DNA from 3 places in the Blautia sp. DFI.3.45 genome. Region 3 is predicted to be linked to each of the others. Evidence: predicted binding sites of a transcription regulator. Region 3 holds the regulator's gene; each other region holds the start of a gene.
What was found. The regulator Rex, encoded in region 3, represses fermentation and respiration genes when NADH is low (regulators of the CRP and FNR family bind a similar motif). The targets are predictions, from matches to a motif close to ATTGTTAANTANTTAACAAT.
Positions count from the first base shown of each region.

Region 1: pckA (phosphoenolpyruvate carboxykinase (ATP)) is a predicted target of Rex. The motif match lies at 9,015-9,034, and genes of this name have one in related genera.
Region 2: fucO (lactaldehyde reductase) is a predicted target of Rex. The motif match lies at 6,741-6,760, and genes of this name have one in related genera.

Region 1 is NZ_JAJDMI010000002.1:6,098-16,780, forward strand. Features, by position in the region: gene LJE09_RS00850 (DEAD/DEAH box helicase family protein) at 1-1,905, opposite strand, end outside; gene LJE09_RS00855 (class I SAM-dependent methyltransferase) at 1,875-2,471, opposite strand; gene LJE09_RS00860 (HDIG domain-containing metalloprotein) at 2,829-3,431, opposite strand; gene LJE09_RS00865 (cysteine hydrolase family protein) at 3,519-4,040, opposite strand; gene LJE09_RS00870 (DUF1653 domain-containing protein) at 4,204-4,680, opposite strand; gene LJE09_RS00875 (arsenate reductase family protein) at 4,730-5,071, opposite strand; gene lexA (transcriptional repressor LexA) at 5,113-7,569, opposite strand; gene LJE09_RS00885 (PIN domain-containing protein) at 7,963-8,727, opposite strand; gene pckA (phosphoenolpyruvate carboxykinase (ATP)) at 9,186-10,683, shown strand, end outside.
Region 2 is NZ_JAJDMI010000001.1:29,336-40,018, reverse strand. Features, by position in the region: gene sstT (serine/threonine transporter SstT) at 1-552, opposite strand, end outside; gene LJE09_RS00170 (EAL domain-containing protein) at 795-2,699, opposite strand; gene LJE09_RS00165 (GGDEF domain-containing protein) at 2,689-4,362, opposite strand; gene LJE09_RS00160 (GTP pyrophosphokinase) at 4,550-5,185, opposite strand; gene fucO (lactaldehyde reductase) at 5,536-6,681, opposite strand; gene LJE09_RS00150 (TetR/AcrR family transcriptional regulator) at 6,871-7,449, opposite strand; gene LJE09_RS00145 (HEPN domain-containing protein) at 7,493-7,897, opposite strand; gene LJE09_RS00140 (nucleotidyltransferase domain-containing protein) at 7,890-8,225, opposite strand; gene LJE09_RS00135 (DUF2284 domain-containing protein) at 8,413-8,913, shown strand; gene LJE09_RS00130 (M14 family metallopeptidase) at 9,094-10,185, opposite strand; gene LJE09_RS00125 (ArsR/SmtB family transcription factor) at 10,372-10,680, opposite strand.
Region 3 is NZ_JAJDMI010000014.1:10,878-21,560, forward strand. Features, by position in the region: gene LJE09_RS19135 (hypothetical protein) at 3-332, shown strand; gene pap (polyphosphate:AMP phosphotransferase) at 513-1,991, shown strand; gene LJE09_RS06985 (class I SAM-dependent methyltransferase) at 2,012-2,743, shown strand; gene LJE09_RS06990 (S8 family peptidase) at 3,251-4,096, shown strand; gene LJE09_RS06995 (NADP-dependent isocitrate dehydrogenase) at 4,212-5,420, shown strand; gene LJE09_RS07000 (ABC-F family ATP-binding cassette domain-containing protein) at 5,537-7,447, opposite strand; gene LJE09_RS07005 (redox-sensing transcriptional repressor Rex) at 7,708-8,355, shown strand; gene LJE09_RS07010 (bifunctional ADP-dependent NAD(P)H-hydrate dehydratase/NAD(P)H-hydrate epimerase) at 8,445-9,944, shown strand; gene alr (alanine racemase) at 10,022-10,683, shown strand, end outside.

The DNA of each region.
Region 1 (10,683 bases), on a different contig from region 3:
TTGTTTGCCAAGCAATTCTTTGATCCGGAAATACTCGTTTCTGATTTGTTCTTTGATTGTCAGTTGTTTCTTGTCCATTTCTGCAAACAGATCAATCAATCTCATATCAAAATCAACGAAGCATTCATCTGGATAATCTGCCTTATCTGCCGGATAATATGTTTCTTTTCCTGTTTTATTTTTCCCTATCAGCAAATACCTGACTCTTCCCGCTTTTTCATAATTGCCGATAAAGTCCAGAACATTGAGATATTCTTTTCCCTTACTTCTGCGCAATCCCCTTCCAAGCTGCTGCAGAAAGACAACCGGAGATTCTGTCGGACGCAGGAACATTACCATATCGACTGATGGAATATCTACACCTTCGTTGAACATATCCACTGAAAAGATAACTTTGATTTCTCCATTTTTCAGTTTCTCAATCGCTTCTGCTCTGTCCATGGAAAACTCTCCATCTGCATTACTATAAACTGCTGCCGACGGAATTCCTCTTTTACCGAATTCTTTTGCCATTTCTTCTGCATGTTTTCTGGAACAGCAGAATCCTAATGCCTGACTAGAGCCATATTTGCAGTAATATTTGTAAATCAACTCATGCCTGTAAGCATTCCCGATATAAGTTCTGTTCAGTTCTTCTTCTGCATATTTTCCCTTAACTATATGTAGCTTTGTGTAGTCAGTCTCATCATAAATTCCATAGTAATGAAACGGAACCAGCATTCCCTTATTGATTCCATCTTTCAGTGAAATCTCATACGGCACATTATAATCGCAGATTTCATATATATTTTTGCCGTCCATTCTCTCAGGCGTTGCCGTCAGTCCAAGGAGAAACTGCGGTCTGAAATATTCTACAATTCTTCGATATTGGTCATTGACTGCATGATGAAATTCATCAATCACCACGTAATTGAAGTAATCTGGAGCGAAATATTTTTCATTTAAATATTCCGGTTTTCCAAGGCTTGCTACCGAGGCAAATATAAGCGGTTTATCTGTGCACTTCTCAGCTCCCATAAAAAATCCATAGTCTTTGGAATTCCTTACATTCTGAAAAGAAACTGCTGCCTGTTTCAGAATCTCTTCCCTATGTGCAACAAACAACACTTTCTCATATTTTTTTGAATCAAAAGCAGCCAGAAATGTTTTCCCGATGCCCGTTGCAGCCTGAATGAGTGCTTTCTGTGCTCCTTCTGCTCTTGTATCTTCCAATGCGCACAATGCCTCGATCTGTGCTCCTCTTGGTTCATATAAAGGTTTTATTTTCGTATCATTTGTTTCCGACTCCGTAAAGTCATATCTGTCAAGGTCTTTTGCCACCGCCGGACGATGCCAGTTCTGGGAGTAACGTTTTAATTCTTTATCATCAATGATAATGGAATGATTCACAAATAAATCTTCAAATGTACGAAAGAACTCTTTGTAGTTTTCCGGGTCCTTCTGACTGCTGAACCGATAATTCCATTCTATTCCTGAGGTCAGCGCACTCCTGGAAATATTGGAAGAGCCGATGTAAAGTTCACTGTAATCTGTATAATGGAAAATGTAAGACTTGGGATGAAAAGACCGTCCTTTTTCACAATAAAATCTAAGATCAACTCTGTCACCAAGTTTTCTTTTGATCAGATATAGTGCTGATGGCTGTGTAATTCCAAGGTAGTTTCCTGTCAGGATTCGGATTTTGGCTCCACGTTTTAAAGTATGTTCCAGTTCTTTCAGCAACATTCTCACTCCGGATTCCATAAGAAAAGAGACAATGATATCAACGCTTTCTGCTTTTTTCATGCTCTGTATCAGCTGATAATATAGCTGTCTTCTTTTATCCGGTCCGCCGGTCATTGCATCTGTGGAATATTCGTTTTCATACCCGATGTTTACTTTTTCTGCAGAAGTAAATTCAGCCATTTTTCCTCACCTCTTCCCGGTCGGACATCTCCTGTGATCCAATGTTCTTCTATTTTAAGGCCATGCATGTCATGTATGAAATCTTTAAATGTATATGTCGTAAAATCGGTAAAATATCTTCCGTTTCGTTCACCTTCAAATTCTCCGTATTTAAAAGAGGTATAAATCCATCCTTTCGATTTCAATGCTGCATACATATTTTTCAAAACTTCACGCAGTTGTTTTTTCGGCAAATGGAGAATAGATGCACAAGCCCATATGCCATCATATTTTTCTTTTTCATCCAATTCCTGAAACAACATCTGCCTGACTTTAATTTCCGTATATTCACTTGCAATCCGACACAATTGTTCTGAACCATCAACTGCATCTACCTGATATCCACGACTCAGAAAGTACTTTGTATCTCTACCTGCACCGCAGCCAAAGTCAAGAATATACGCATCTGGGTTAAGTTTCTCCAGAAATTTATCTTGCACTTTTGTAAACTTTACCGAAACAGTCCCAGAGGCAAAAGACTGCGCATTTTCGTTGTAATATTTTAATGTTTTATCTATATCTGCCATATATTCACTCACCAAATGCCATCCAGCACTGATTTCACTCCTGTTTTATCTGCAAAATACCTGTTTTGTTTCTTATGCCTTAATTTTTCTGATAAATCTAACTTCTTTGTGACATATTATACATTTTTTTGACATAAACAGCAACAATTTTCGTCAGACATTTTTTGTTATATTCACTTATCTATAATACGCAAAAACTGTTGCATATTTCTTTTTTGATATCTTTTCTCTTTCATCAACTTCCATATAAGTAAAAAAGAAAGCCAGACTGCACATAGGTTTCTTCCCCTACATACAGTCTGGTTCTCTGATTCCATCATTCATTTCTGGTAATAAGTCAATAAATCAGACATTCCATTACTCTTCCGCATCCATCTCCGACTTAATCTCATCCTCGCAGTCTGCCATTGCCTGCAGTGTCATAGTGAGCAGCTTCTGCAGTTCCCAGCCGAGTTGTTCGGCTCCTCGCTCGATGACTTCTCTGGAGCATCCTGCTGCGAAGCCTTTGCTTTTATATTTCTTCTTGAGGGATTTGAGTTCCATGTCTTTTGTGCTTTTGGATGGTCTCATAAGTGCTGCTGCCCAGATAAGTCCTGTAAGTTCGTCCGCCGCAAAGAGTACTTTTTCCATTTCGTGTTCCGGTGCTACATCAATGGTTGCGCCACATCCTACTGTGATGCCGTAGCCGTGGGATACAACTGAATGGATTACGTCTTCGCCTACGCCTGCTTTGCGGAGCATTTCCGGAGCTTTCAGGCAGTGTTCTTCCGGATATAACTCAAAGTCAATGTCATGGAGGAGTCCTACAATTCCCCAGTATTCTGCATCTTCGCCATAGCCAAGTTCACTGGCATACCATTTCATTACTGCTTCTACAGTCAGGGCATGCTGAATATGGAAGGGATCCTTGTTGTATTTCTTTAATAATGCGAATGCCTCATCTCGTGTAATTGTTTTCATTATTTTGTCACTCCTCATATCTGAATTGTCAAGCGGATAAAATATCTGCTTTGCTACTTGCTCATAACTGAATAACTGCTCCGCAGTTTATCTGTCAATCTGGATCTGACATGCTTCCATTGCTTTCAGTGCATTCTCATGGCTTTCCGGTGTTACGCCTGCGCAACATTTAGCGTCTACGATGATCGGAACTTCCGGGAGAGATGCTTTTGCCAGAAGTGCATTGGAAATAACACAGATGTCTGTGCATAAACCTACGAATGTGATACTTTCGATTTCATTATCCTCATTCATTGCCACCAGTTCTCCTGCAAGGTCTGTGGAACCAAAGGTTTCTTTATCAATGGGTTCTGTTTTTCTGAGTGCATCTAATTCGCTTCTGATCTGCCAGCCTTCAGTGTCACGGATACAGTGCGGTACAGGAAGCTTCTGTCCTTCCTGGGTGTCAAGATAGTAAGTCTCATGGGTGTCTCTGGTAAAAAGAACAACTCCATCAAAATTTTCGATTTTCTCTTTTACACCAGGTACAATGGCAACTGCCTCTTTTGTTCCAAGAGCTCCGTCGATGAAGTCATTCTGCATGTCTACAACTACTAATACCTTCTGCATATTTCCTTCCCTTTCGTTCTTTCTGCACATTTTTTCAGATAATGCTATAAAATCTCTGGAAACGTATGCTGTTATTATTTGTTATTACTATACAACGACAAAGTGTTTTTGTACAGGCAAAAGTGCCTGTTTTACTATAGCAATTCCATAAAATATCAATCATCTATTTTTCAGTATATTTTTCAAATCTGTACTTCTGTTTAATATCTGGATATTTGTCTCTGTCTACTTCACTCATAAACATATCATAGGGTCTGGCACAGATTTTGAAGGGTGCGTAGAGTGCCTGGTAAATCATCAGTTTTTCACCATTTTCTGTGTGATGGGCTACTGCCAGGACTTTATAGAGATATTCGGAAGTATCCGGGGATACCCATTCTCTTTTGAAATGCTGTACAATGTCGCCTGTATGGATATCGTGTTCCGGTGATTCTGATGTATTTTCATTTTCTGCACTGTCAGGTTCTTCTGGTTCTGTGTTGAGTTCCATATATTCTTCTTTATCAAGGGAAACCGGGATTCCGGAACGGCCATTGATGTGGACGCCGCCATACCAGGTACCTGTGACCTCACAAATATCACCTACTTCGTATTCCATGCTGCAGTCATTATTTTTCTTTATGATTCTGATCTTTGCCATCTTTTATTTTTCCTTTTATCTCTTATCATTTTAAATATATTCACATTTTTTATTTCCAATTTTTCCAAATCTCTGGCTGATATCCCACTGTCGCCTGTTTTCCGTTTCTTACCACAGGGACTTTGATGATGCTCTGGTTTTCGAGGATTTTCTCTGCTTTGTCTTCCTCTGCAATATAGGTGATCAATGCCAGCAGGTCTTTATCCTTGCAGTCAGTATCTATCAGCTTGTTATAACCACCAATTGCCTTGCAGACAGATTGGAATTCACCTTTACTTAAGCCTTTTTCTTTCATATCTATAAACTGATATTTAATTCCCCGTTCTTTGAAATAGCGTTCTGCTTTCTTGCTGTCAAAATTTTTCTTTGTTCCGAATATTTGTATATTCATAGTTTCCTTTCCATTTTATAGCAAAGCAATTTCAAATTACTCTACACATTATTTTTCTTTTTTATTACTCCGATTGCATGACCCAGTATCCTGATCTGATCCGCATTGACCATCATGGGTTCATACTCATCATTTTCCGGAATTAGCAAAATGGTACTTCCCATCTTTCGAAAAGTTTTTAATGTGACATTTCCATCAAGTTCTACAGCCGCAATCTGCCCGTTATCTACCACATTTGTTTTCCGCAAAACGACTTTGTCTCCATTATTAATATCTGCATTAATCATAGAATTTCCCCGTACAGTCAAAAGGAAAGTTTCCGCAGGTGCTGAGATCCATTCTAATGGTAATTTACATATCTCTGTTATACCTTCCGTCATTTCTATCGGAGTTCCTGCTGCTATTTCAGCAAATACAGGACATTGTACCAGTTCATTCTCTTTTAAACTTCTCTGCGCATTTTCTTCCTGAAGGATAAATTCATCCGGACATTCTTCGTCACACATATACCTGTATTTTTTGTCCCGTACAAAATCCACATATATATATTCAGCAATTCCTGACGGAAGCATTGAAACATCAAACTTCGGAATATCCTCTACTTCTACTCCCTCTTTATTGATAAGTTTCAGTTCATTTCCATCTGTAATAATTCCATAGCAAACCTCTGGACTTACAGCCATATAAGAGCGCAATTGTTCTTCAGCTACGCTTATTCCTGCCTGGTATTGTTTTACCTCAGCCATAATATACGGTACTATCCGATTATTTTTATAAACCATGACAACGACATCAACAAATCCCATTTTTGAGAAAACCTGTACTTTATATTCTACATCTAGCAATTCTGACGGATAATGATAAACTGTTTTCAGTTCATTCAACAACCATTGACGTATTTTTTCTTCTTTACTATAAAGATCTGCAATTTTGTCCTTAAACATATAATTCTGTAAAGGAATATCTGTCAGGCAACGAAATGCCGCTCCCTCCCTCATTTTCAGAAATTTTGGTTCTATACTTGAAATAAACCTCGAAGGAACGCCATGACAACTCATATACAATCTCTCTGTTGCCCTTGTCATACCTACATAAAGTAATTTTCTTTCCATTGTTTCTACATAAGCGGCATCTTCGTTTTCCTGCAATAACATAGGATTCGGAATTAATTTGTCTGATAATCCCATAAGAATTACTATTTTAAACTCAAGCCCTTTTATAGAATGCATAGTCAGCAGCTTAATTGCCTCTTCTCCGAAATTGATTCCTTCCTGAGAAGTATACAGCGTCATCTTTATATTCTCATCTGTTTCTTTTTTAACTTCTTCCAGGATTCTTTTGGTTCTGGCAACAATTGCAATTTCTTTCGCTTCATAGCGTTTAAGAAGTTTCTTTAAAAGTTTTTCCACTCCCAAAATTTCTTCCCCAATTGTATTATACCGGGCAAAAACGGGATAAATCCCCTGCTTATCAATAAGGGAAGGTTTTACAAAGTTATCATCATTTACAATATCTGAGTCTTCTCTGATCAGACTATATGCAGCCTCAGCAATTTGTGTTGTTGTACGATAATTTTTTGCAAGGGATGTGCTTCTTCCTGTCATATCCAAACCTATGCTTGTAAAGCTCCGTCCCTTCACAAGCCATGATGTACTATAAATACTCTGTGCTGTATCTGCTACAAACATAATACTACTGTAATCCTTTTCAGAATCATACATTTGCATAAGACATTGCAGCTGAACTCTGGATAAATCCTGACTCTCGTCAATAATAATATGTGTATATCCAGATATTTTATGGTTTTTCAGATACTTTAAAGCATACAATGCGACATCCTGAAAATCACAAAGATTTTGCGCATAGCACTCTTTCGTATATGTTGCCATTAATTCATAAATCGCCTGTCTGATCCGGCTGTTTTTCTGTAATTTCTGTGGTCCCTCATTGCTTCCTTTGCTTCCCATTCTTCCAATCCTGTCAGCCGACTGATAACTTTCATATTCCACATAATTACAAGCCCTAATCCATGCAATTTCATTTTTCAAAAATCCTAAATACTTTGCATCCAGAATTTTGACATCCCCGAATGTCTTTTTTACATTACTGAGACTTTTCTGCCATATTTCAATTTCTTTTTGTCCTTGGACAATTTGAAGCAGCTTCCCTTTTTCCTGACAAAATGCTCTAAAATAAGAATACAACAGTTTATCTATATTCGTTATTTTTACGTTTTTCTGTAATTCTGTTTTATCAAACAATCCATATTGGTCATCTTTATCAATCTGACCATATATATACTCAATATAATTTGTCAGACTTTTATTATAGGTGACCATCAATATTTTATCGCTCGCACCATAACAATAATTATCAAGCAAAAATGAAATTCTATGTACTGCTACTGTAGTTTTTCCAGAACCTGCTACCCCTCTAATGATTGAATGTCCCATGGCTGAACTCCGAATCAGTTTTTTCTGTTCCAGATTTAGCTGCATACCTTATCTCCTGTATCTTCAAAATATCATAACCATTCCCTGTTTGCACAATTATAATAATTGATATTCATAGTCTTTTGATAACTGTTCAGTATCTTCTTTGAAAATAGACATCTGAATAGTTACATCTTTTGTACTTTTATCTTATCATAACTGCTAGATGCTTTCAATGTCAGGTCTTATGCAATTTGTTACGTTCATTTTAAATTTCCATCTATTTCACAGTTTTTTCAAATTCTCACCACATATTTCTCACATTTCCTGGTTATATTATTACCTGTACAGAGCAAAGAGTAATTGCAAATAAAACTTTTTCTTTTTCATACTTTTGCCGGGAATCCATAAGGTTCCCGGCCTCCTTCTTTTATTCCGATATTTTTCAGTCCTATTCCATTAAATTTTCTTTTTAATATGGTTATAGATATTCAGTCCTTTTGTCTGTCCGTATTTGGAAATGATAGATCTGTAAATCTGCTGCTTTCTGTTTTTGTCTTCTGCATTTTTCTCCACAGTTGTGGAAACATAGTTTACCACTTCCTTTGGCATACCTGCCTTGTCAAGAACCAATACTAATTCCTGCTGTAATCTCTTTGTTCCGGCTTTCATGTCAATTATCTTTTGTTTTGGCTTTTTTGTATTCTGATTCTCTGATTGTTTGGCAGACTGCTTTTCAGATTGTTCATTCAACTGTTTTTCTGTTTTCTGATCAGTTTGTTCTGCCACCTGTTTGTCTTTTTCTTTACTGGTCTGTTTTTTTACCTGTTTCTTTGTCTGTATCTGTTTTCCGGAAATCTTCTCGTTTCTGGAGATTTTTACATTTTTTTCTGCCTTCCAGAATTCTATAATATGGTCAAATCCTGTATCTTTGCTGATTACAACAATTTTACATTCTTCATCCTGCCCTGTGCACTCTTTTCCTATCAGATATCCCAGATAAGATCCCAGATGCATATCTGCTGACTGATTTCCTGTCGGTACTTTATGCGTGATCAGTTTTGACTCTCCGTGATCATTGATAATATCAAGGTCTATTTTTCTGCTGTTATCTGTATAAAAAAGATTGATAATATCTGTTTCCCGTAATTTTTCGCATCCTTTGAAGCCTTCGCTTCCTACATTTTCATAATCAATTAAATAATAAGTTTTGATAATCTTCATCCTCTCTTTATTTGTTAATGTTCACTCCGTTCACAGTAACCTTTATTTTTCTCTGCTGTATAATACTCTGTCATTTTCAGCCGGATAATTCTTTCCTATTTTAACATGCATCTTTCTTCGGCACAACCACATAGTGGCAACTCTCCTGGTTAGTATTTTCTGGTTGCCTTTCCTGTCTGTTCCAGTCAGACAGAATATTATCATATCCACGAATAGTATTCCCATATTGCCACTATAATAAATTTACATACCTTTTGTGAAAAGTGACGGATTTTTATCAAATTTGAGTTGATAAATCTTTAACAAAATTCAAAAAAACGCAAAAATCCTGTTGATTTTAAGCGTTAAATATGTATAATAGTAAAAGAGAAGCGATACCCATTCGCTTTTATGGTAAGGTATCTTAAGCCTGTTTAAACAGGCGCTTTCATTAACGAAGAAAAGAGGTTAAACGTAAGATGGCAAAAATCGATTTAAGCAAGTATGGCATTACCGGAACTACAGAAATTGTCTACAACCCTTCTTATGAAGTATTATTTGAAGAAGAAACCAAACCGGAACTGGAAGGCTTTGAAAAAGGTCAGGTCAGCGAACTTGGTGCAGTTAACGTTATGACAGGTATCTACACAGGACGTTCTCCTAAAGATAAATACATCGTTATGGATGAGAACTCCAAAGATACAGTATGGTGGACAACAGACGAATACAAAAACGATAACCATCCTGCAACTCAGGAAGCATGGAATGCAGTAAAAGAAATCGCTAAAAAAGAGCTCTCCAACAAGAGACTTTTCGTAGTAGATGCATTCTGCGGTGCTAACAAAGATACTCGTATGGCTATCCGTTTCATCGTTGAAGTTGCTTGGCAGGCACATTTCGTAACAAATATGTTCATCCAGCCAACAGCTGAAGAACTTGAAAACTTCGAGCCAGATTTCGTTGTATACAACGCTTCCAAAGCTAAAGTTGAAAACTATAAAGAATTAGGCCTTAACTCTGAAACAGCTGTAATGTTCAACATCACAACTAAAGAGCAGGTTATCGTAAACACATGGTACGGCGGAGAAATGAAGAAAGGTATGTTCTCTATGATGAACTACTTCCTTCCACTTAAAGGCATGGCTTCCATGCACTGCTCTGCAAACACAGATATGAACGGCGAAAACACAGCTATCTTCTTCGGTCTTTCCGGAACAGGTAAAACAACTCTTTCCACAGACCCGAAACGTCTCCTGATCGGTGATGACGAGCATGGCTGGGATGACAACGGCGTATTCAACTTCGAAGGCGGATGCTACGCTAAAGTTATCAACCTTGACAAAGAATCTGAGCCGGACATCTACAATGCAATCAAACGTAACGCTCTTCTTGAGAACGTAACACTTGATGCTGAAGGCAAGATTGATTTCGCAGATAAGAGTGTAACAGAGAATACTCGTGTATCTTATCCGATCAACCACATTGAAAACATCGTTCGCCCGATCTCTTCTGCACCGGCAGCTAAGAACGTAATCTTCCTGTCCGCAGACGCTTTCGGAGTACTTCCTCCAGTATCTATCCTGACAGAAGCTCAGACTCAGTACTATTTCCTGTCTGGATTCACAGCTAAACTTGCTGGTACAGAGCGTGGAATCACAGAGCCTACACCTACATTCTCTGCTTGCTTCGGACAGGCATTCCTTGAACTGCATCCGACAAAATACGCAGAAGAACTTGTTAAGAAAATGGAAAAGAGCGGAGCAAAAGCTTACCTGGTTAACACAGGATGGAACGGAACAGGAAAACGTATCTCCATCAAAGATACTCGTGGTATCATCGATGCAATCCTTAACGGAGATATCCTTAACGCTCCTACTAAGAAGATCCCATTCTTCGATTTCGAAGTTCCTACAGAGCTTAACGGCGTAGACACAGGTATCCTTGATCCTCGTGACACATATGCTGACGCTTCTGAAT
Region 2 (10,683 bases), on a different contig from region 3:
ATTAATGATCCAGGTTACTACCATGGAAATACCATCTGCAACATCAGCCAGAACCTTCTTTGTCATCTTATCAGCTGCACGAAAAGCAAGCCCAAGAAGAACAGCCCACATCAGGATCCCTACATAGTTTGCATTTACCAGTGAAGATACCGGGTTGGCAACTACGTTCAGAAGCAGGTTATTTAATACCTCAACGATACCCTGTGGTGCACTTGTATCTGTTGCTGCATTTGCAAGTGTCATCTTTACAGGAAATGCCATACTCGCAAATACTGCGATCACTGCTGCCAGAACTGTACTGAACATATAGAGAATGATAACTGTCTTAATAACTCCTCCGTGAGATTTTCCTGCATTACACAGGGAACTGATAACCAGGAAGAATACCAGCAAAGGTGCAATTGCCTTTAACGCACTTACAAAGACATCACCCAGAATTGCGATTCCTGTTGCCTGCGGTACAGCAATTCCCAGAATCGCACCCAGGATCAGGCCAACCAGGATTCTCTTTACAAGAGCAATCCTGGTCCATTTGTCCCAAACTTTTTTCATTTCTTTAATCCTCTTTCCCTTTAATTTGATAAAACAATGATACGTTACATTATAAAGGAAGCAAATAGAATATGCAAGAACATCTTTATAAGTGTATTGTATTTCTGTTTTTAAATTATTTAAAAAAGCAGATGTCGTTCAATCATTTATATCTGATTGAACAACACCTGCTTTCTCTCCGGCGCAGTGCGATTCTGCCCGAAAGGCTTTTTTATGTTATAGGTACATTACGGAGTAATTTACTATAACATGAAAAGTCTCAGCAGCTCTGTCTCTGGAAGTGGTCTTGAGAAGTAATATCCCTGGACCATGTCCACACCCCACTCTCTCAGCAGACTCACCTCTTCTTCTGTTTCTGCTCCTTCTGCTACAATTGTATAACCCATATTCTGCATAACCGTCACAATACTGTGGTAAAAAACAGCAGCCTGTTCATCACAGGTAATCCCTGTTAACAACGATCTGTCCATTTTCACCACATCAAACGGAAGTCTCAATACTGCATTCAGATTTGCATACCCTGAACCAAAATCATCCAGACATAATCCGATTCCCGCATTCGTAAAATCCTCCACAGCTTTGCAGAAACTTTCACTGTATTCAGTTGCCACTGTCTCAGTAATCTCAAACTGAAAATATTTCGGTAAAAGTTCATGCTCCTTCACTATATTAATCAGAAGCTGACTGTGTCCCGGTTTTAGCAGTTCGGAAGGTGACAGATTGAACTTTACATTCTTAATCTGTTTCATCATATATTCATTCTCTTTAATAAAACGGCACACCCTTCTGAACTGAAGCAGTCCGATCTGTGCAATGAGCCCCTGCCTTTCTGCAATACCGATAAACACATCCGGCGGGATCATTCCCATACAGGGATGCTTCAGCCTGCTCAAAGCTTCGAGAGTAATATAACGATCTTCCTTTGTCCAGAATACCGGCTGATAGTACACTTCAAACAGGTCTTTATCCACTGCTGTTTTCAGGAAATGCTCCACCTCTTTTTCATAACGGAAGCCCTCCAGAATCCTGTCATCTGACTGGATCACTACCGTTTCATCTGCACGTTTTATCAAAGATATCAGATACTCGATATATGCCAGCAGTACATCTTCCTTCTCCATCTTTTCACCGTTGATAATCCCGCAGATGATTGCCGGAAAAGTGATTTTTTCCCCGTCAGTTTCAAAAGGTTCTTTGAAATAGTTCTCAATCTCCTGTCTGTTTTTCTCATATTCTGTCAATGAATCTGTAATGATCAGAAAACAGTTTCCTGTGGTTCGGAACACCTGTACAGAACCTGTAATGTTTTGCAGTTCTCTTGCAATCTGTACCAGAAGCAGATCACCTGTACTGCTTCCGTAAACCTTATTAATCTGTTTCAGCATAAACAGCTCTACAGCAATCACATGAAACTCGATTCCTTTGGTAAATTTCTCCTGTATCCAGTTATCAAAATATCTTTTATCAAATGCTCCTGTTGTACTGTCTATATAATCACCTGGATTGTTCATCATAAGATAGAGAAATATGAGACCAAGTGCCAGTCCAAAATCTGACAGAAATATGTACCCTGTGTACAGTTCCACTCCTATACATACGCCTTCGATCACAAGAAATTCGCCTGCAATACTCATCTTTTCCGGCGTATAGTCCTCTCTGCTTCTGATCATACGCTGCATTATCAGAACGATATAAACCAGGGCATAGAGATAAAGAAACACGTACCCTGTTCCTTTTTGAAAAACGCCATTACTGTCAAAACAGAAAAATCCCCCGCTTCCAAGGTTTCCAAGTACAGCTATCATCATAGCCACCGTAATCCCGGCACAGATCACAGATAATGCACCGCTCTTTTTCTCATTTTCACGCGAATCAGGAATACATGAATACAAAATATAAGGAATCAGAATATCAAGCAAATAGATTCCTGTCAGAATACCCATGACAGTTCCTTCATCTTCCGCTGTGTAATTCATAATTGTCAGCGTACCCAACAGGTCAGACAAAGTATATAAACCGCTCAGGACAAGTATATATGTAAATGTTTTCACATTTGCATTATGCAGTTTCTTCTGCGTCAGAAAATGATATAAGAGTAACGCTGTAATAATAACTGCCGCTACCTGAAAGTTTATATTATAATTCATGTGTCTTTCTCTCTTTCATTTTATTCTGATACATATTCGTATCTGCCTCATACTTCCATTCACCAGTTGTCTTCAGCTTTCCCCTGTCATCCCGAATTGAACTGAAACCTCTTGAAATAGACATACGATATCTGCTGTTTCTGTTATAACGCCTTATTTCTTTATCCAGTTTCTCAGACAATGCATTCCTGTCTTCCTCCGGATCAAACACAACTACCGCAAACTCATCTCCTCCTGTGCGATAACATTTTCCGATTGCTCCAAAAACATTCTCAATGCATCTGGCAGCCGCCACAATAACCTCATCTCCTGCCGCTCTGCCAAAATCATTATTGATCCTGCGCAGATAATCAATATCCATAAAGACCAGCAGGATATCCTTATGCTCATTCATGGTTTTCGGAATTTCCGCCAGCAGATTTTCAAAAGGTTCCCTGCTCTGCATTCCGGTCATCCAGTCCTCTTTCATCAGTCGTTCATATGCCTGCATTTCTGTCCGGTAACGGACCTTTCCAACAAGACTGATCACAGTATCTGCAATGATCATAACCAGAAATACCAGTATTCCAAACTCAAATATTGCTCCATAATAGGATATTTCAAACAGCCAGTACAATGACAGTGACAAAAGTCCACTGAACAATAATATCATATAAGCGATCAATATGATCTGCACACTTCGATCCGGCTTCTTTCTATATTCTTTCCAGAGCAGTACCGCTACGATCAGTACCCACGTTATCAGCAGAACATGTGTTACAAACAGCATATCTGCAAACGTGAATACCCCGAAATAGGCCAGAAGTCCCTGAATAAATGCATTCAGATAAAACACAGCAATTCCTGCATCCAAAATGCGTTCCTTTTTCAGTCCACCTATTTTCTGGGCAAAATGCAGCATCGGTACCGAATGTAACATAAACATATAAAAAGAAATCGTACAAAGCATATCCGGATGACTGCTATAGGTCTGGATCGCAGAAGAATCTGTAATCAGCCAGACTGCACATATCATAAGGAACAATGCTACATCGCGAAATCTGGCATCCGGCATCTGACGGTATTTCAGATAAACTGTAATCAACAGAGAAATAACGCTCAAAACAAGAAAACACAAAGCAATACCTATAACTATTCCTGAATTCTGTAAATGTAAAGCAATGACTGCACTTCCGGTTCCAATATAAACAGAAGTCAAAACGTACTTTCCGTGATGTGGATTTGAATAAACCAGCTTCAGCGGCTCATTCTGCATGTCTGTAGGGATTTCCCCTACACATTCCAGTTTTGATTTCATCTGCGTATTCCTTACAAAGGTTGTATCCTGATATTCATAGATGGGACGGTCACCCAGCCAGATTTTCAGATCATACTGTGCACCTCTGGTTGTAACTACCTTACCGGCATCCAGATCAGTAATCCCGTCATTATATAATATCAGTTCTTCCCCTTTCTCTGCCTGTATTGTATCCGGAAGAGTAACTTCTGTTCTTTTTCCGTTGTCATAATAGTACCAGCCAGAAGATATCTTCCTGATCTGGTTCACCGGCTGCATCTTTTCTCCCAGTGACATAACTCCCAGAACAGCAGCAAAAACAGCCATCACCATGATAAACAGAAATATCTCTATGTTTTCTTTTTTCTTCTTCTGATTATATTTCACACGCTTCTCCTTCTCTTATTTCCAGAATCACAACTGTTCAGTACCTCAGCAGGATAATAAACTGCTGAATAGTTACCTTTATATTATTTTCTGAAGGTGCTGTCAGAAAATAATATAAGAGTACTATAAACCAATGTTATACTAACATCCCACTATAAAAAATACAAGACACAAAAACAGCCACCTTTTACAGTGACTGTTTTACTTCTGCTGTTCTTTTTTCCTGTTGATGATCCGTCTCATTATACTGCTCAAAACGGCTCTCGATCTCTACCAGCATATTCGCATATTCTCTTAATTCCTCTTTTAGCTGTTCTTTATCTGTGCGTTCCTTTTTGTAGGAAATCCTATGCTCCATACTGGCCCAGAAATCCATGGACATAGTGCGAAACTGTATCTCCACCGGGAAGTATTCCATTCCATCCAGACAGTATACCGGCACTCCTACGATCACATGATAGCTTCTATATCCATTTGGCTTCGGGTTTCCAATGTAATCCCGTTCTTTGATCACGATCAAATCACTCTGACTCTTCAGAAGTTCTGTCAGATTATAGATATCATCTACAAAATAGCAGATTACTCTGACACCTGCAATATCCTGAAGATAATCCTTCGCATTCATCACAGTAGGTTCTTTTCCCTTTCGCTGTAATTTCTCTTCAATGCTCTGTTTCTTCTTGATCCTGCATTGGATGTTGTGGATCGGTCTTGCAGATGCTTCACCGTACAGGTTGTGATTCAACACATCAAGACGTGTGAGAAGCATCTGTTTAGCATCTTCATATGGTTGTATAAATTCATAGTATTCTTCATCTGTCATATTATTTCTCCTGTAAAAACCTCTGCTGTTATTCTTCTGTCTTTCATATTTCTTATTCTGTACTTCTTTGCAGAACTTACCTTTTTTCCACATTTGTACTGCAAAATAACCATTTTTTCCCCATTACGTTTCCATCATACAAAAGAAATGTGTTTAATCAGTGTCCCAATTCTAATCATTTTATAAACAAAATTCTCGTCCGTTTACACTTACATATGGCACTGCTTCTCATGCACAATCCCGCCACACTCAGAGCATCAGCACACTTATGGGAAATAAAAAAGCACTGACTGTGACAGTACTCCATTACAGCCGGTGCTTTTTTTATTTCATCTTATAACCATTATTAATTACATAATCTTACGGAACAGATCTTTCAAATCTTCTACGCTTGCATCTTTCGGGTTTCCTGGTGCGCATGCGTCTGCGTGTGCAGATTCTGCCAGGAACTGAAGGTCTTCTTCTTTGATTGCTTCCAGTTTAGTCGGGATTCCTACATCAACAGAAAGTTTCTTAACTGCTTCGATTGCTGCTTTTCTGTATTCATCCTGAGACATTTCATCTACACCTTTTACGCCCATTGCTCTGGCAATCTCACGATATTTCTCACCTGTGCATTCCTGATTGTATTCCATAACAATTGGAAGCATCATTGCGCAGGCAACACCGTGTGGTGTGTCATAAACAGCACCAAGTGTATGAGCCATGGAATGAGCGATTCCAAGACCTACGTTAGAGAATCCCATACCAGCGATATACTGTCCAAGAGCCATTCCTTCACGACCTTCTTTTGTGTTTTCAACAGCACCGCGGAGAGATTTGGAGATCAGCTCGATTGCTTTTAAATGGAACATATCTGTCATTTCCCACGCAGCTTTTGTTGTATATCCTTCGATTGCATGAGTGAGGGCATCCATACCTGTAGAAGCTGTCAATCCTTTTGGCATGGAGGACATCATTTCAGGATCAATAACTGCGATGATCGGCATGTCATGTGGGTCAACGCATACAAATTTACGTTTTCTTTCTACATCTGTGATAACGTAATTGATAGTTACCTCTGCTGCTGTACCTGCTGTTGTCGGAACTGCAATGATCGGTACACAGGGTTTCTTAGTTGGAGCTGTACCTTCAAGACTTCTTACGTCTTCAAATTCAGGGTTTGCAATGATGATACCGATTGCTTTGGAAGTGTCCATGGAAGAACCGCCGCCGATTGCAATCAGATAATCTGCGCCTGAATTCTTAAATGCCTGAACACCATGCTGTACGTTCTCGATTGTCGGGTTCGGTTTGATGTCTGAATACAGTTCATATGCAAGTCCGTTTTTCTCAAGAATGTCTGTAACTTTGCTTGTTACATGGAATTTTACAAGATCAGGGTCAGAACATACGAAAGCTTTCTTAAAGCCATGTGCTTTTGCTTCGTTTGCGATTTCCTCGATCGCTCCTGCTCCGTGATAAGATGTCTGATTTAAGTTAATTCTGTTTGCCATAATGATTTCCATTCCTTTCGGTATTCTTCAGTATTAGGTAAGTTTCCGCATCACTTATCTTTGTTATTATCTTAACAATATAAAATAAAAAAAGAAAGTTACACTTTAGCTCAAATGTAACCTTCTCACAATATTTGTGCAATAATGCCGAAAAACTGGGTGCAAAATTATGCATTAATATTGTTATATTTATGACAATATTTCCAGCTTTTCAAACAATTCCGAGAGTTTTCCAGGCATCCCGTCAACTAAAATTTTCGCCAGTCCCTCCGGTGCACATTCCAACTCTCCCAGTACCCATTTTACAGTCATATAAATAGAACTATGGCAGTACATTTCCAAAATGCAATGTATGGTCTCATCCGGAATCCTTCCTGTTTTCTCACGAATCAGATTCTCATAGAAGTCCAGGATCAGTTCAAAATCATGCTGGCGCAGACTGTTCTGACTGTCATACTTAAATGCTGCTGCAAAGAAAACATGCTCTTCCTGAATATAGGTAAACTTCTTTACCAGAGCATCATAAACAGTTTTTCCCATTCCCATATGCTCAAAGGATTTCGCCAGAAGCTTATCGAAATACCAGTTGATAAGGTCAAATTTGTCCATAAAATTCCGATAGAAAGTCTGCCTCGTAACACCACAATTCTCTGTGATCTGTTTTACTGTGATGTTATCTACAGACATCGTTTTCATACATTCCTTCATCGACCGCGCAAGACGGTATTTCATTTTTTCACCCTTGCTGTTTTCTGCCGTCAGCTTCATAAGATTTCCTCTCGCTAATTCATTTCTCTAGTGTGTCGACAAGTTAATATTGAATACCTTTCTCTGACAGATATTCTTCTATCTTTTCAATAATAAGCTTCGCTGACTTATATTGATCTGATGCATCTTTTAAAGATGCAACGTAAAAATCATCATAATCACTATTTTCTCTCTCCTGCTTTAGTCTTCCCAACCTCTTTCCCATTTCTCTTGGAAAAATCTCTTTTGCTATATAAGTTTTATTAAAATACGCAACCGCATCCTTATGACGCTTAAAATCAATCTCTTCTAAAGCTAATACTGCTTTTATTGCATAAAAAGCAGCATAATAACTACGATTTATTGAATCTTTATAATGTTGACTTTCTAAGCATAATACTGCCACTCCCAATGTCTCCACCGCATTCCGAATACGGTATATACATAAATCCTCTTTTTTGTCATTCATCGATCACTACCCCCTCATCTCGCACATTTCGGTAAAAAGGTAACGTATCAATCCAATACTCATACTGGTCTTCATTTTTAATGATGGGAGAGAACTCTATTCCTGTATTTATTTCAAACTCAAATGCAAGATCATAAATATCATTCTTCACTAATCGAATTTCTTCATCAGACATTTTCACCAAAATCATAATATCTATATCAGAATTTTCTCGAAAATCTCCTCTCGCATATGATCCATATACGATAATCTTTGTCAATTTATCGCCCAAAATACGTCTTAACTCCTGAGAAAATCTATATATGATGTTTCTGATATTTTCCGGCATATAATCACTTCCTCTTATTAATATCCCCCAATTTGCATATCTATATGTTAACATAAGTTTTTTGTTACATCAAGTTTCCCTCATCAGAAGTTCTCGACAAAACTTGATTTTATTTATTTCAAAATGTTATAATTCACCTTGATATGTTCAAGCCAAAATAATCCGCTTTAAGAAGGGAGTCATTCTTATGGATTTAATAAAAGAAGCACTTTCCATGGGTTTCGCAGATGCGGCGATCATGGATACAAAGGATCTGGTATTTGTGCCGGAATACAGACAGTTCTGCGAGGACAATCTCTGTGGAAATTATAACCTGGTTCCTGCATGTCCGCCTGCCTGCGGTACTGTAGAAGAAATGCAGGCAAAAGCATTGAAATATGAAAAGGCACTGGTTCTCCAGACTGTTCTGAAGGATCCGATCATGGATCCGGTACTTTTCAAGCAGGCGAAGCATGCACAGAATATTCTTACAGAACAGCTTGCCAGACAGATGCAGGAAGCGGGAAAAGAAGATATCCTGATCATGAGCGCAGGACCGTATAAGAATTGTTCCTGTATGTCCGCCTACAGTGTAGATGCACAGAAAATGGCTGATGCAGTAGGTATGGTCTGCTGGGCAGATGACTCAGATGTAAGATTCTTTACACAGATTCTGTTTCACGAAGATTATAGCAAGCCTCATAAATAATGCATATTGATTAAGAGGCTTGCTATAGTATAAAATACGGCTGCACTATATCCGCATTTAACCCGGATATAGTCAGCCGTATTTTTATACCCTGTTTTTATATTTATGTCGAACCGATAAGCTCATTTGCTTTGCTGTTCACTTGAGTTGGTCGAACCCATTTCTGTCTTACTTAAGTATTTATTTATCCTCATGATGCTTATGATGTTCATGCCGTTTATGATGTTTTTCCTCTGATTTATGATGATGGTGTCCATGCTTATGTTTCTCATTTCCGCACACTTCACATCCTACTTCAATCTTACCCTGTGTATCCTCATCCCAGGTACCATAAGAAACCATCGGCGTATCCTTCATAATGCACAGACTGATGGTCTGATAAAGAATAATACCACCCATTTTGGCTCTGTATACAAACAGTTCACGTCCAAAATAATCGCAGATTCTTCCCAGTACTTCGCCTTCTTTAAAGGTCTCACCGGGCTGTTTCGCCGGATACCAGCAGCCTGATACCGGGGCATCTTCATAGATCACAGGACTTACTTCTATCGGTGGTTTGCCATGAATATGGGACTTCCCGCGAAGGATTCTCAGATGTCTGAGGATATTCTTCACATCATGAACATCCTCCGCTACCAGATCTTCGCACCAGCGGGAACTGTGTCCACGTTCCAGCAGGATACTCGGGATTCCCATGCTTCCGGCATAGTTGTAAGCTCCGCCTGTTCCATACATGGAAGTTACCAGATAATCTACATGTGCGATCTCCGCCATCTCACGGCTCTTTGCAGCTACTTCCGGAGCTGCTGCCCCTGTACAGTATACATAAGATACCAGTCCCTCAAATCCATCACCGCAGTGCAGATCCACATAGTAATCTGCCTTCGGGAAAAATTCTGTCACAACAGTATAAGCGATCCTGTCACTAAGTGTACCATTCGGATTTCCAGGGAAAACTCTGTTCAGGTTTTTTCCATCCTCATAAGTAAGACTCATGGTACGGTGTTCGAATCCAGTTCGGTTCATCAGACGGATCACTATGATATTTCCTGCGATCTTCTTCGGATCCAGCTCATCTGCAAGCTGCATAGCTGCCTGAATTCCTACATATTCTGCATTATGTACCCCACCGGAGATCAGAACAGTCTCCCCCTCTTTTTCTCCACAGATCAGTGTTACCGGAATTCCGAATTCTGCCCCGATGATGTGCACAAATCCTGATACTTTCTCACCCGGTTTTGCTTCCAGGTCTGCTACTCGTAATGTTCGCATCAAATCTTCTCCTTCCACTCATTCCATCTCTGCCAGATCTTATCATCCACTGGCAGGCTCTTATTTCATTCTGTAAATTCCACTTTCAATAGTTAGTTCTATAAAACTTTTATATTTTCAAACAGGGAGCCAATACTTGAAATATCAACTCCCTGCTTTTTACTTTTACCATACGTTCACATCGGATTAATTTTCTTCTATATGCTCTCTTCCCTGATTGATAATCGTCCGCACATGATCATCTGCCAGAGAATAAAAAATGGACTTTCCCTCTCGTCGGTTCTTCACCAGTTTGTTTTGCTTCAGGATTCTAAGCTGATGGGAAATTGCAGACTGTGTCATATTCAGTGCTTTCGCAAGGTCGCATACACATACCTCTGTTTCGAAAAGCACAAACAGAATACGGATTCTTGTAGAATCTCCGAAAATCTTAAACAAATCTGCCAAATCCTCAAGTTCCGTCTCTTCTGGCATTGTTTTATTTATAATTTCCATTGA
Region 3 (10,683 bases):
ATTTGAATGCTGCTTTTGATAACGGCCTGAGAAAGGATTACGGAAATTCTGAAATCCGATATGATCATTTTTATTATAAAAAGAAGAAGCTGTCTTTTACCAGACAGGAATTTTGTAATGCTCATCAGCTGGGGGCGGGCAAATCTTTCCGGATCTGCCTGGCAAAGGACTGTATTATAGGTGCAGGAAGCCTGGTTACCAAGAATACTGTGATACCGGATGGTTCTCTGGTAATGGGCAGTCCGGCCAGGATCAAACGAAATCTCACCTGGGAAGAATATTCTGAAAATATTGTGGCTTTAGAAAAAATCCATAGTAATCCCATAAAATAATGCAGTTAAAACAATTCAGTAGTGATATCATACACCTGCTTTACGATAAACAGATTTCATGTTATGATTATTTCAGTTGAATTTGAGATATTCTATTAATGAAAAGGGTAACTATTCAACAGTCTCTGATTGTGAGAGTATTGAACAGTTACGAAGAAAAATAAAAGGAGGATCAATGTTATGCTTACAACATGGACTCCGGCACATATGCCGGAAAAAGAGGAAATCAAAATCCGTCTGCAGACAGCAAGAAGTCAGCTCTATGATTTTCAGATGAAAATCAAGGAACATAAGATCCCGGTAATCGTACTCTTTGAAGGCTGGGGATCTTCCGGCAAGGGAAGTACGATCGGAAAAGTCATTAAGAATATTGATCCGCGTTTCTTTAAGGTTGCCACTATGTCAGCTCCCACAGCAGAAGAACTGAGATATCCATTTCTGTATCGTTATTTTAAACAGATTCCGGAAGCCGGAAAATTTACATTTCTGGATTCCGGCTGGATGGAGCAGACTTGTAAAGACTGTCTGTCGGGCGAGATTGAAGGCGAAGGTTATACACAGCGGATTGACAGCATCCGCCGTTTTGAGCGACAGCTTACAGATAATGGTTATCTGGTGCTGAAATTCTTTATGCAGATTGACAGGGATGAACAGAAGCGGCGTGAAAAATTACTTCTGGATCATAAAGACACCAGATGGCGTGTGTCAGACTTTGATAAATGGCAGAATGAACATTACAAAAAATGTGCAAAAATATTTTCTCAGTATCTGTCTGACACGAATGTTTCCTCTGCACCATGGTACATCATAGATGCCAGTGACAGAAAATGGGCGGAACTTCAGGTGCTGGAGACTATGGTAAGCAATATTGAAGTTGCCATGCAGAATCAGGCACATTCCGTTCCGATTTTGCAGAATGTATTCCCTCTGGAGCAGATTCCCCGTCTGTCGGATATTGATCTGAGAGATAAAACAATGGATGACGAGGAGTACAGGGGAGAACTGAAACAGCTCCAGAGTAAACTGGGGGAACTCCATAATAAACTGTACAGGAGACGTATTCCTGTGATCATCACGTATGAAGGCTGGGATGCGGCAGGCAAAGGAGGTAACATCAAACGTATTACAGAAGCTCTGGATCCCCGGGGCTATGAAGTACATCCAATTGCAAGTCCGGAACCACATGAGAAGGCCAGACATTATTTATGGCGTTTCTGGACAAGACTTCCGAAAAATGGGCATATCGCTATTTTTGACAGAACCTGGTATGGCAGAGTTATGGTAGAACGTCTGGAGGGATTTTGCAGTGAAAATGACTGGAAACGTGCCTACAACGAAATGAATGAGTTTGAGAAAGAACTTAAAGACTGGGGTGCAGTCATTATTAAATTCTGGGTACAGATCGATAAGGATACACAGCTGGAGCGTTTTCAGGAGAGACAGAATAATCCGGAGAAACAATGGAAGATCACAGATGAGGACTGGAGAAACAGAGAGAAATGGGATGCCTATGAAGTGGCCGTAAATGAGATGCTTCAGAAGACAAACACTTCCTTTGCACCATGGCATGTACTGGAATCTGTTGACAAGAAATATGCCCGTATCAAAGCACTCAGAATTGTGATCTCTGAAATAGAAAAAGCATTAAAAGAAAATTAAATTTTGCGGGAAATGTGTAAATGAATGATAAGATAACAGTCTGCCTGGGTAAGGGCGGGCAAAGAGAAATGGCAGAATCTTTTGCCAGAAAGAACAATGTTCCGATTATGGACAAACCGGGAGAACATCTGACAGTAATGTTTGACTCCCGGGGCGTATCACTTACCGGTTATGGCCTGACATATCAGGGAGATTTTGAAGGAATGCTGCACAGAGTCACAAACGGAAGACTTTCCCATGAAATGCTGGTACGTGCGGTCAAAACAGAGGGAGAACATCTGAAAGCAATTGATGCCACTGCAGGTATGGGGGAGGATGGTTTCCTTCTTGCAGCATATGGCTATGAGGTGACATTATACGAACAGAATCCGGTGATCGCCGCACTTTTGAAGGATGCGCTCCGGCGTGCCAGAAAGCATCCCGTATTAAAAGACATTGCTTCCAGAATGAAACTGGTGGAGGGTGACAGTGTGTCATGTATGGAGAAACTTATGGATCCGGTAGATGTGATCTATCTTGATCCCATGTTCCCGAAGAGACAGAAATCCGGTCTGATAAATAAAAAACTTCAGCTGATCCAGAAACTTGAACCTCCATGTTCTGAGGAAAAAGATCTTTTTGATGCAGCTATCAAAGCCGGACCTTCCAGAATTATCGTAAAACGTCCTCTTAAGAGCGTCTGTCTTGATGGAAGAGAGCCTTCTTATATATTAAAAGGAAAAGCAATACGATATGACTGTTATGTGATGTAGAAGGTTTATCAGCACATTGCAGCAGCCCTTTATTTTTGAGGGCTGCTGCAATGTATTTTTTTCCATTCCCGGATAAATTCCATTTGTTCCTGATCGGAGATTTCCTGGGAGGCAGCGTCATTTCCGGCAGCTACACAGCAGAGCAGGACGAAGGTCTGAAAGAGTAAAAATACCAGTATCAATAATAATGCAGTCATAATTTGTCTCCTTAATATTATGCAGATGGTTACAGTTATTTTATGAAATTGCTATAAGGATATTTTCGGGATTTCTGTAACAGATTCTGTATATGCCTGTTGTTTTGCATATCAGAAGTATCTGCATATCATGGAAGCTTTATACATTTTATTTACAGAAAAACGGAGATATGACAGGAGAAACTGTCGGACACAAAAATATAATCTTCCGAATAATTTAAAGTAAGACGCAAATGTTCATTGTCTTTGTAGCGACCTGATGAACAGTTGCGGTAAGATTTCATTATCCAGATGATTCGGAGGATTTTTTATGAAGAATTCAGATGATTCCGGATATACAGGAAAGCACGTGGGTGTGTGTGTTCTGGATACCGGGATTTTTCCTCATATAGATTTTACAGGGAGAATACTTGCGTTTCAAGATTTCATCGGACATCGTATCAGACCTTATGATGATAATTCTCATGGAACCCATGTATGTGGGATCATTGGCGGTGACGGAAGGGCTTCGGAAGGACGGATCAGAGGAATTGCCCCCGGGTGTAGCCTGATAGTTCTGAAGGTGCTCGACAGAACGGGAAATGGCAGGAAAGAAGATGTTTTACAGGCTTTTCGCTGGATCCTGGAGAATAAGAGATATTATGGGATACGTGTAGTGAATATCTCGGTGGGAACAACCTGTAGGAGAGCAGAAGATCACAGAGTTCTGATCGCAGGTGTGGAACAACTTTGGGATGCAGGTCTGGTGGTAGTGGCTGCGGCAGGAAATCAGGGACCGAAGGCAGGAAGTGTGACAGCACCGGGAAGCAGCCGGAAGATTATCACAGTAGGCTCCAGCGATCTGCTTACAGGACGGACTGCCATATCAGGCAGGGGACCTACATTTGAGTGTGTTTGTAAACCGGATCTGGTTGCACCCGGGAATCATGTTCTTGCCTGTGCACCGGGAGCAGATAACGGATATGGAGTGAAGAGTGGTACTTCTATGTCTACACCTCTGGTTGCAGGGGCAGCAGCATTGATGCTTGAGAAGAATCCGGAGCTGACTAATGTTCAGATCAAGATGAAATTGAAAGAAAGTGCCAGGGATATGGGATTGCCAAAGAATCAGCAGGGATGGGGAGAACTGGATCTGGAACGCTTTATGGAACTGTGATCAGTAATCATTTTATTTGGCAAAATATTGCTTTAGTGTATAAAAGCATTGACGAACGGTCTGTTTTCGGCTATCATGATAGTTAACTGGATGAGAGCCAAAGAGGAGGATTAACATGAAAAAAATTCAGATGCAGACACCACTTGTGGAGATGGATGGAGATGAGATGACCAGAATTCTCTGGAAAATAATCAAAGATGAACTTCTTCTTCCGTATATTGATTTGAACACTGAGTATTATGACCTTGGTCTGGAATACAGAAATGAAACGGATGATCAGGTAACTGTTGATGCAGCAGAGGCTACAAAGAAGTACGGCGTAGCAGTGAAATGTGCAACTATCACTCCTAATAAGGCAAGAATGGAAGAGTATACCTTAAAGAAAATGTACAAGAGTCCTAACGGAACGATTCGTGCAATTCTCGACGGAACTGTTTTTCGTGCCCCAATCGTAGTGAAGGGTATTGAACCATGTGTTAAGAACTGGAAGAAACCGATCACCATCGCACGTCATGCCTATGGTGATGTGTATAAGAACACAGAGATGTATATTGACGGTCCCGGAGATGCTTATCTGGTATTTGAAGGTGCAGACGGACAGCAGAGAAAAGAGCTGATCCATCATTATGAGGGACCGGGTGTGCTTCAGGGTATGCACAATCTGGATGATTCTATCACAAGTTTTGCAAGATGCTGTTTTAATTATGCACTGGATACAAAACAGAACCTGTGGCTTGGCGGCAAGGATACGATCTCCAAGATTTATGACGGACGTTTTAAGGAAATCTTTGCAACTATTTATGAAGATGAGTTTAAGGAGAAATTCGAAGCAGCAGGCATTGAATATTTCTACAGCCTGATCGATGATATCGTAGCTCGTGTCATGAAGGCTGAAGGCGGATTTATCTGGGCCTGCAAGAACTATGATGGAGATGTTATGAGCGATATGGTTTCTTCAGCATTTGGTTCTCTGGCTATGATGACATCTGTACTGGTATCTCCACAGGGATATTACGAATATGAAGCTGCTCATGGAACTGTACAGAGACATTATTATCGCTATCTGAAAGGTGAGGAGACATCTACTAACTCTGTAGCAACTATTTTTGCATGGACTGGAGCTCTGAGAAAAAGAGGTGAGCTGGACGGCAATAAAGAATTGATGGAATTTGCTGATAAACTGGAGAAGGCGACTCTGGAGACGATTGAAAGCGGTAAGATGACAAAAGACCTTGCGCTGATCACTTCTCTTGAGGATGTGACAGTACTGAACAGCAAAGATTTCATCCTTGCCATCAGAGAGAGACTGGATGAAATTTTATAATTTCAGAAATTATCCGGTAATGTTTCTATAACATTATAAAGTTCTCCGGGCAGGATCACACTGCAGCGGAGAAACCTGTAAAAAGTTATAAACTGCGAAAATGGGAAGAACCTGCATTATGCAAGTTCTTCCCATTTTTCATATAATCCTTCTAATTCTTCGGTAATGGCGGCTTTCTCTTTGCTGAGTTTCGCACATTCTGCCACATTTGTGCAGATATCCGGGAGAATCATGGTTTCGTCGATCTCTTTATCTCTGGTTTCAAGTTCTTCAATGCGGGCTTCTACTTTTTTTAGTTCATTCTCTCGTTTTCGCTGGCGGGCCTGTTCTTCTTTCTGCTGTTGCCAGGAAAGCTTGTTATCAGAAGCCTGCTTTGCTTCTGTCACAGCCTGAGCGGCAGCCGGAGCATATTTTTCCGTCAGCTCTTCTTTTTTCTCCAGATAATAGTCGTAATCTCCGATATAATTTACAATTGCCTGATTGGTCAGATCCAGGATCCGGGTAGCTGTCTGGTTGATGAAGTAACGGTCGTGGGAAACATAGAATACTGTTCCAGTGTAACTGTTCAATGCCTCTTCAAGAATCTCTTTTGAAGCGATATCCAGATGGTTGGTGGGCTCATCGAGGATCAGAAAGTTTGCTTCGGACAGCATCAGCTTGGCGAGGGAAACACGACCTCTTTCTCCGCCGGACAGAGCGGAGATCAGTTTGAATACATCATCCCCTGTGAAAAGGAATGCTGCCAGCATATTTCGAATTTCTGTTTCCGTAAGTGTGGGATAAGCATCTGAGATTTCCTCAAAAATAGTTTTCTCCATATGAAGAACATGGTGTTCCTGGTCATAGTAGCCAATCTGTACCTTGGAACCAAGAGTAAATCTGCCGCTGTCTGCATCAATCAGCCCATTGATGATCTTTAACATGGTGGTTTTGCCTGTGCCGTTATTGCCAATCAGGGCTACACGTTCTCCACGTTTGATCTCAAAGGAGATGTCACTGAAAAGTGTCTGTCCGGGAAAAGATTTGGAAAGACTTTCCACAGTAAGGACATCATTTCCGCTGACAAATCTTGGTTCCAGGGAAATGCGCATCTGATTCTGAATCTCCTGTGGTTTATCAATGCGCTGGACTTTATCCAGCATTTTCTCGCGGCTTTCCGCACGTTTGATGGATTTCTCGCGGTTAAAGGATTTCAGCTTGGCAATGACTGCTTCCTGATGTTTGATATCCCGCTGCTGGTTCAGATAGGCTTTGTACTGGGCGTCACGCAGCTGGGCTTTTTTCAGGGCATAGGCAGAATAGTTGCCACTGTACATACGCATATTTCCTGCTTCGATTTCCACAACTTTTGTTACAACTTTGTCAAGAAAGTAACGGTCGTGGGATACGATAAATACAGCACCCGGGTAATTCAGAAGATAGGTTTCCAGCCAGGAAATACTCTCCATATCCAGATGGTTGGTAGGCTCATCCAGAAGAAGAATGTCAGGGCTGGCAAGAAGCAGTTTACCCAGAGCTACGCGGGTTTTCTGGCCGCCTGAAAGAGTTTCTATCTGGCGTTCGAAATCTTCTTCTGTGAAACCAAGACCTTTTAATACACCCATGATCTCACTTTTGTAAGCGTAACCATTTTCCAGTTCAAACTGGTGACTCAGTCTTGTGTAAGTATTCATCAGGCTGTCCAGAGCATCTCCGGTGGTGGTTTTCATTTCCTGTTCCAGAGAGCGCAGACGGTTCTCCATATCAATAATGTGCTGTTTGGTGGAAATCAGTTCTTCGTAAATGGTATGATGGCCATGAATGTCCTGATACTGGGCAAGGTAGCCGATATTTTTATCTTTGGCAAGTACCACGTTTCCTGAATCCGGGGAGAGCTCATGCATAATGATTCGCAGCAGAGTCGTCTTGCCTGCACCGTTATTGCCGATGAGAGCTGCCTTTTCGCGGTCTTCTATATGGAAACTGGCATCCTTGAGAATGATTTTTTCGCCAAAGGATTTACAGATATTCTGACATGATAAAATCATAGGAATTCCTCCGTTTGTAATTTGTCCGCGTACTATTATAATCGAAAATGCCTGTTTTTGAAAGCATTTTAAGAGATTTTGTCCAGAGAAAAGAAAGCACCGGATGGATGCATGGAAGAAAATATGATATTCCGGGGAATTTTTCAGAATGAAATTGATAAAAAAATACAGAAATATTTGGTCAAAAAGTACAAATTTAATTTGACAATAAAATAACATCTGGGTATAATTGACATAGATAAGCTAAGGAGGGAAAATTTGTGGAAGCTAAGGAAATTTCGAAAGCGGTAATCAAGCGTTTGCCGCGGTACTACCGCTACCTCGGTGAATTGATGGAGGAGAATGTAGAGCGTATATCTTCAAATGATCTTAGCAAGAAGATGCATGTGACGGCTTCCCAGATTCGTCAGGACTTAAATAATTTCGGTGGTTTTGGTCAGCAGGGTTACGGCTATAATGTACGCTATTTGTATACAGAAATCGGTAAGATCCTTGGGCTGGATACTGTACATCCGATGATTATTCTGGGTGCCGGTAATTTGGGACAGGCATTGGCCAATTATGTGGATTTTGAAAAGCGCGGATTTAAGCTGGTTGGTATTTTTGACGTCAATCCTGTACTTGAGGGGATTGCAGTTCGTGGAATTGAGATTCAGATGTTGAGCGATCTTCCTTTGTTTCTGAAGGAGAATGAGGTTGAGATCGCGATCTTGACTCTTCCTAAAATTAAAGCCAAAGAGATGGCAAAGATTTTGATTGATAATGGAATTAAGGCAATCTGGAATTTTGCACATATTGATCTGGATGCCCCGGAGGATGTAATGGTAGAGAACGTACATCTTTCAGAGAGTCTTATGACTTTGTCCTATAACCTGAGTGAGTACAGAAAGGAACATGAAGGGATGTAAGGGATAACTGTGAAACACAAGGCTGTGGTCATCTGATCACAGCTTTTCTCTTGTATGTAAATGTGTTATTGTAAACAGGAGGTGAACAGATGAGAGAGATTGTAACTGCTGTTGAGATGAAAGAACTGGATCATAATACGATTCAGAAAGCCGGGATATCGTCTCCAGTACTTATGGAGAGGGCGGCATTAAAGACGGTTGAGGAGATTGTACAGAGATTAAAGAATAAAGAAAAAGAGAAAATCCTTGTGGTCTGCGGAACCGGCAACAATGGCGGAGACGGATTGGCGATTGCCAGACTGCTTCAGTTGAGAGGAGTCAGAACCTGGTATTATATTGCGGGTAAGGAAGAGAAAATGACTGCTGAAACTGCCGGACAGCTTAAAACAGCAGAATATTATCAGGTGCCCCGGGTGCATAACCTGGATCCGGATGAATATACTACTATAGTAGATGCCATCTTTGGGGTTGGACTGAGCAGACCTGTAGAGGGAAAATATGCAGAGCTTATCAGTACAATGAACCGGGCATCTGCGTATAAAGTAGCTGTGGATATTCCATCCGGGATTGACTCAGATACCGGATTTGAGAAGGGGATTGCATTCCGGGCAGATCTTACGGTTACCTTTGCTTTTCGCAAAAGAGGGCTGTGTTTTTATCCCGGACGCATGTATGGCGGTGAGATCGTTGTTACGGATATCGGAATCTATTCCATACCCGGAAAGAAAATCTGTATGCATCATCTGGAACGTGAAGATTTAAAAATGCTTCCGGAGAGAGTTCCCTATGGAAATAAAGGAACCTTCGGTAAGGTTCTTCTTATAGCTGGCAGCGAAGGAATGTGCGGAGCTGCATATCTGAGTGCAGCAGCTGCTCTGAAAAGCTCTGCGGGAATGGTGAGAATTCAGACCGTGGAGGCCAACAGGATTCCGTTGCAGACACTGTTGCCGGAAGCCATGATCACCTGTGATTTTGATGAGAAAAAAAACCAGGCAATGCTTGACTGGTGTGATGTGCTTGTGATAGGACCGGGTCTTGGAACCGGAGCGCAGAGCAGGGAAAGAGCTCAGTGGTTCCTGGCGAAGGCAGCTGAGTGTAAAAAAACAGTAATTCTGGATGCAGATGGCCTGAATCTTCTGTCAGTCCATGACAACTGGAAGTGTTTTATCGGGGAACATGTGATCCTGACACCTCATATTGGTGAGATGAGTCGTCTGTGCGGAAAAGAAATCGGTAAGATCCAGGATTGTCTGGCACAGACTGCAGCTGATTATGCAAAGGAGTCTGGAGCGGTTTGCGTTCTGAAGGATGCCTGTACTGTGGTGGCAGATGCTTTTGGAGATATGTATTTGAACATTTCGGGTAATGCAGGAATGGCTACAGCGGGAAGTGGAGATGTGTTAAGTGGTGTGCTTGCCGGTATACAGTGTATGTACCTGGCAGCAGAAAAGAAATTTTCTCCTGTTATTCTGGCTGCACTTGGTGTATATGTGCATGGGCTGGCAGGTGATCTGGCTGCTGAAACAGTAGGGCAGCGAGGGATGACCGCAGGAGATATCATCTGTTTTCTGCCGGAAATACTAAGATAGAATATTCATTTTGAGGCAGTAAATCTGTGAAACAATTTGCAGATATTAACATGAAAAAATAACAGAGGAAAATTATTATGAAGAAAGATAGCAGAGTAAAAGCAGTCATTTCACTGGATGCAGTAGAACATAATTTCCGGGAAATGAGAAAAAATATTGCAGAAGAGACAAAGATGATCGCAGTCATAAAGGCTGACGCTTATGGACATGGCGCGGTGCCGGTTGCACATCTCATTGAGGATTATGATTATATCTGGGGGTTTGCGGCTGCAACTGCGGAAGAAGCGATTCATCTGCGAGAAGCCGGGATTACAAAACCAATCCTGATCCTTGGAATTGTTTTTGATGAATATTTTCCGGAACTTGTCCGTTATGAGATCCGTCCTGCAGTGTGCGAATATGAGGAGGCAAGGAAACTTTCAGACGAAGCGGTTCTGCAGAAAAAAACTGTACATATTCATATTGCTCTGGACACAGGAATGACCAGGATCGGTTTTGCGGATGTACAGGAAAATGTAGAGGAAATTAAAAAAATTTCAGAACTTCCAAATCTTAAGATTGAGGGTATGTTTACTCATTTTGCAAGAGCAGATGAGTATGACAGAAGTCCGGCTATGGTACAATTGGAGCGGTATCTGGATTTTTCAAGGCGCGTAGAAGAGGCAGGAGTGGAAATTCCTCTGCATCACTGTTCTAACAGTGCGGGCATCATACGTATGCCGGAAGCAAATCTGAATAT